2 regions of the Peteryoungia glycinendophytica genome follow, and region 1 is predicted to be linked to the other one. Evidence: riboswitches for the same ligand, from Rfam matches in the RefSeq annotation. Region 1 holds a riboswitch; the other holds the start of a gene.
What was found. Region 1 has a riboswitch for S-adenosylmethionine ahead of metA (homoserine O-acetyltransferase MetA). Riboswitches for the same ligand answer to the same signal wherever they lie in the genome.
Positions count from the first base shown of each region.

Region 2: it holds a riboswitch for S-adenosylmethionine, as region 1 does, so the genes downstream of both, FJQ55_RS02315 (O-succinylhomoserine sulfhydrylase) here and metA (homoserine O-acetyltransferase MetA) in region 1, are expected to answer to the same signal.

Region 1 is NZ_VFYP01000002.1:405,100-407,493, reverse strand. Features, by position in the region: gene FJQ55_RS16530 (aldose epimerase family protein) at 1-16, opposite strand, end outside; gene metA (homoserine O-acetyltransferase MetA) at 69-998, opposite strand; SAM riboswitch at 1,088-1,165, opposite strand; gene FJQ55_RS16520 (LysR family transcriptional regulator) at 1,249-2,199, opposite strand; gene FJQ55_RS16515 (dioxygenase family protein) at 2,298-2,394, shown strand, end outside.
Region 2 is NZ_VFYP01000001.1:471,858-474,251, reverse strand. Features, by position in the region: gene FJQ55_RS02320 (2'-deoxycytidine 5'-triphosphate deaminase) at 1-750, opposite strand, end outside; SAM riboswitch at 824-902, shown strand; gene FJQ55_RS02315 (O-succinylhomoserine sulfhydrylase) at 948-2,126, shown strand; gene apaG (Co2+/Mg2+ efflux protein ApaG) at 2,318-2,394, shown strand, end outside.

The sequences.
Region 1 (2,394 bases):
ATAGCTGTCTCGTCATAAGTCCGTTTCCTCACCGTTTTGCCGTCTGCGCTTTCAGGCGGACATTCGACTCATTCCGCGACTGTCTCGCCGATCTCGTCAATATCATAAGGCGTCATCTGGTAGATCTCATTGATCCAGTTGCCGAACAGCAGATGCGCATGACCCCGCCAGCGATTGAGCGGCGTCAAGGTGTCGTCGTTGTGCGGGAAATAGTTGTGCGGCAGCTTGATCGGGAGGCCCGCGGATTTGTCGCGGAAATACTCATCGCCAAGCGAAGTCGAATCGTATTCCACATGGTTGAACATGTAGAGGCGGTTGCCCCGTTTCTCTTGTACGAGGCACACACCCATCTCGTCGGATTCCAGGAGGATCTTCAGGTCAGGCTTCTTTTCGATATCTTCGCGGCGGACCTCCGTCCAGCGCGATACCGGGACCTGGAAGTCATCCGAGAAACCGTTGAGGTAGACCGAGGATGGCGCGAGGTTGCGGTGGCGATAGACACCGAAGGCCTTCTCCTTGAGTGCATGTTTCGGCACTTTGTGGAAATGGTAGATGGCCGCCATGGCACCCCAGCACACGTTCATCGTCGAATGCACGTTGGTTTCGGTCCACTCGAGGATCTCCTCGAGCTCCGGCCAATAGGTGACCTCTTCGAAAGGCAAGGTTTCAATCGGCGCGCCGGTGATAATGAAGCCGTCAAACTTGCGGTGTTTCACATCATCCCATGTTTGATAGAAGCTTAAGAGGTGCTCCTCGGGTGTGTTCTTTGCCTTGTGTCCGCCCATGCGGACCAGCGTCAGTTCCACCTGTAGCGGCGATGCTCCAATGAGGCGTGCAAACTGAACTTCCGTCTTGATCTTGTTCGGCATGAGATTGAGAAGCGCGATCTGTAGAGGGCGAATGTCCTGGCGGACAGCCACGGTCTCGGTCATTACCCGCACGCCCTCATGCACGAGGGTCTCGAAGGCAGGCAGTGTATCTGGAATTCGGATCGGCATGTTACTCTCGACTTTCCTTGTCACGGCGGCTCGAGGGCCGCGGAAACAAAAATACCGGTAGCTTCAAATCGCCACCGGTCCTCGGAAAGTCTCGACTCGCCTCGGCCCTTTAGCGACTTATTTTACGTGGCTGCAAGCCGGCCGGCCAAATCACCACGGGACGAAGCCTTCTTTACGCCTCTCTCACACGCGAATCAATGGGCAAGCCCACCCGGGCTTTCCGTTGGACAATCGAACTGCAGGCACCGGATCAGTTGCCCCAGACCACCGCCTCTTCGTGTCGCTTGATCAGGTGTTTCAGATTGTCGAAGCTGGAGCGGACGAAGCCGGCAAATTGCTCCACGGCCGGAGAGCGAGGAGCATCGATACGGCGCAGGATGGCGAGTGCCCGTTCGGGATGCGGAATATTGATCGGAAGTGCCGTGATCGTCTTCTCTTTCCGTTGAGCAAAGACGACGCTGTGCGGCATCACGGTGAGCGCGTCTGCCGCCTTCAGGTAGTTGACGACACTGGCGAGCGATCCGCCGGAATAGCGGATCCGGATTTCCGTGGCACCGAAGGACAGCAGCAAGGCGCGCAGATCCGCCAGAAGAGGGCTGCCAGGCGGCGGTGCGACCCAGGCATGATCGAGCAGATGCGCGGGCTGCAGGCGGCGCTTGAGCAGAAGCGGATGGGTGACACGGCACGCAATCACGTTGCGACCCGGCAGGATCTGCTGAAAGGCGAGGCCGGACCCCTCATCCAGGATATCGATCGGGCAGATTGCCAGATCGATCTGGTCGGCCTTCAATGCCGCACGCAAATCCGGAAAATAGCCGTAGGACTGTTCGATATGAACATCCGGGTGGCTCGTTTGGAATTCGGCACAGATGCCGGCAATGAGCGCATCCATGAAGAAGGGAGTACCCCCCACCCGGACGACGCCGCTCTTGCCGACCCGGAAACTCTCCATCAGATCGGAGGCCTTGCGCGATGCGGCCAGCATGGCAAGCCCATGTTCGGCCAAGGCAATTCCGAGCGGCGTCGGCTGCAACGGCCGCCTGCCCTTGATGAAAAGCGGTTCGCCCACGCGCTTTTCCAGCATCGACAGAGTGCGCGACACCGCCGGTTGCGCCAGCCCCAGAAGGGCTGCACCTTCGGTCACACCGCCCGTTTTGACCACGGCAGCCAGCTGGATGAGATGTCGCTCGTCGAACTTCATAACCGATTGTTATATTGGCTCCCAAACAAATCATCAATTGTGCATCGAGGCCCTGCTAGCTTCCTTTCGACCAGCAATGCGGATTTGGGAGGAGATGCATGTCGCGGGCCGCAGACCTCATCACCTTCGACGAAGCGACGTCGACTGAAGCTTTCACGAGCCGCTTCGGCAAGCCCGATCATGACACGGCGCGCC
Region 2 (2,394 bases), on a different contig from region 1:
GAGGATCAGTTCGTCGCGGCCACGGCTGTGGAGCGGTTCCCAGAAATCCAGAACCTCGTGAGCGCCCTTGCGGTCGACATCGATGACCGAGGTGTGGTGCTTGCCACGATAGCCGATCAGTCCTTGCGGGCCGGAGCCCTTGAGGTCGATCGACAGCGCGATGCCGCCGCCGGAGACGTTGGGCATGTCGCTCGCGACCAGAGTCTCGGCCTTGTGCAGGTCGAAGAGTTCGGTTTCTGCGAGCAGCGCATGACCGACGCGGAAGCGGATCTGCGACAGGCGCGAGCCACGCCGGACGATGATCGGGAAGGTGCGCGGGGAAATCTCCAGATAGAGCTTTCCCTTGTAGCCGGCCGGCACCTTGTCGAATTCCTGCGCGTAATCGACCATCACGCGGGTGAAGATGTCGAGGCGGCCGGTCGAGCTCTTCGGATTGGCCGAGGCCGAGATATCGGCCGGCAGGTCGAGGCTTTCCATCAAGGGCACGATGTAGACGCAGCCGGTTTCCAGCACCGCGCCGTTTTCGAGATCGATTTCGTGCAGGGTCAGCCGCTCCAGCTTCTCGGCGACCGTGTGTGCCCGGCCCGGCATGAAGCTGGCGCGCACGCGGATCGCCTTGCCGCCGAGCCGCAGATCCAGGCTCGCCGGCTGGATCTGGTCGTGGTCGAGCATGGCTTCGCTGATCAGCCGCCCCTCGCCGAACAAGGCGCCGATGGCGCGATCCGCCAGAATGCCGGGTTTACTGGTCATTTTCTCTATCCTGTTTGGGCTTGACAAAACCAAAGCCCGCCAATTGACGCAAGGCCCGCGAAGGCGTAAGGCAGCCTTATCCCGTGGTGATTTGGCCGGTCGGCTTGCAGCCACGTTAAACAAGTAGCTAAATAGACCGGGTTTACGAAACCGGTCCGTTCACGCGACCGGTTTTTTTGTGTTCGAAAGGCACGTGCATGAGCAAGAACTGGCGCCCGGCCACCCAACTCGTCCATGGCGGCACGCTGCGGTCTCCCTTTGGCGAAACCTCGGAAGCGATCTTCCTGACCCAGGGCTTCGTCTATGACAGCTCGGAAGCGGCGGAAGCACGCTTCAAGGGCGAGAATGACGGCTATATCTACGCCCGCTACGGCAGCCCGACGAACGACATGTTCGAGAAGCGCATGTGCCTGCTGGAAGGTGCCGAAGATGCCCGCGCCATGGCATCGGGCATGGCGGCTGTTGCGGCTGCCGTGCTCTGCCAGGTCAAGGCCGGCGACCATATCGTCGCCGCCCGTGCCCTATTCGGCTCCTGCCGCTATGTCGTCGAGACGCTCGCACCGCGCTACGGCGTCGAATGCACGCTCGTTGATGGCCGCGATCTCGCCAACTGGGAAGCCGCCATCCGGCCGAACACCAAGGTGATGTTCCTCGAAAGCCCGACCAATCCGACGCTCGAAGTGGTCGATATTGCCGGCGTCGCCAAGCTCGCCGACCAGATCGGCGCCAAGCTGATTGTCGACAACGTCTTCGCGACCCCGCTCTTCCAGAAGCCGCTGGAACTCGGCGCCCATGTCGTCGTCTATTCCGCGACCAAGCATATCGACGGCCAGGGCCGTTGCCTCGGCGGCGTGGTGCTGTCGTCGAAGGAATGGATCGATGAGAATCTGCACGACTATTTCCGCCATACCGGCCCGGCCATGTCGCCGTTCAATGCCTGGACGCTTTTGAAGGGCATCGAGACGCTGCCCCTGCGCGTCAAGCAGCAGACGGCCAATGCAGCAGCGATCGCCGATTTCCTGGCGGAACAAAATGCAGTCGCGAAGGTCATCTACCCGGGCCGCAAGGACCATCCGCAGGCCGATATCATCGCCAAGCAGATGACCGGCGGCTCGACGCTGGTCTGCTTCGAGATGAAGGGCGGCAAGGAAGCAGCCTTCAAGCTGCAGAATGCGCTCGAGATCATCAAGATCTCCAACAATCTCGGCGATGCCAAGAGCCTGATCACCCATCCGGCGACCACGACGCACAAGAACCTCAACGACGAGGCACGGGCCGAGCTCGGCATCTCGGGCGGAACCGTGCGCCTGTCTTGCGGGATCGAAGACACTGCTGACCTGCTGGAAGATTTTGCCAAGGCCCTCAAAGGGCTATGAAATCGCCGCAGGACTGAACCAAACCCAAAAATATTCAGCCGCAGCCAAGCCTGCGGCTGAGCAATCGGCCTTGACGCACACCGTTGCGTCGTTATCCCATGGCATGGTTACAAATGTCGCGCCGGTCCTTGTTGCCGGTGAGAAGGTTTCCATGTTGACATGAACGCAGGCAGATTGAGCAGGGTCCAGGCATGTATCGCGCACTGACACGGGACATCGAGGTTCTCGTAGAACCTTACTATCTCGAGGAACAGTCCGACCCGGACGA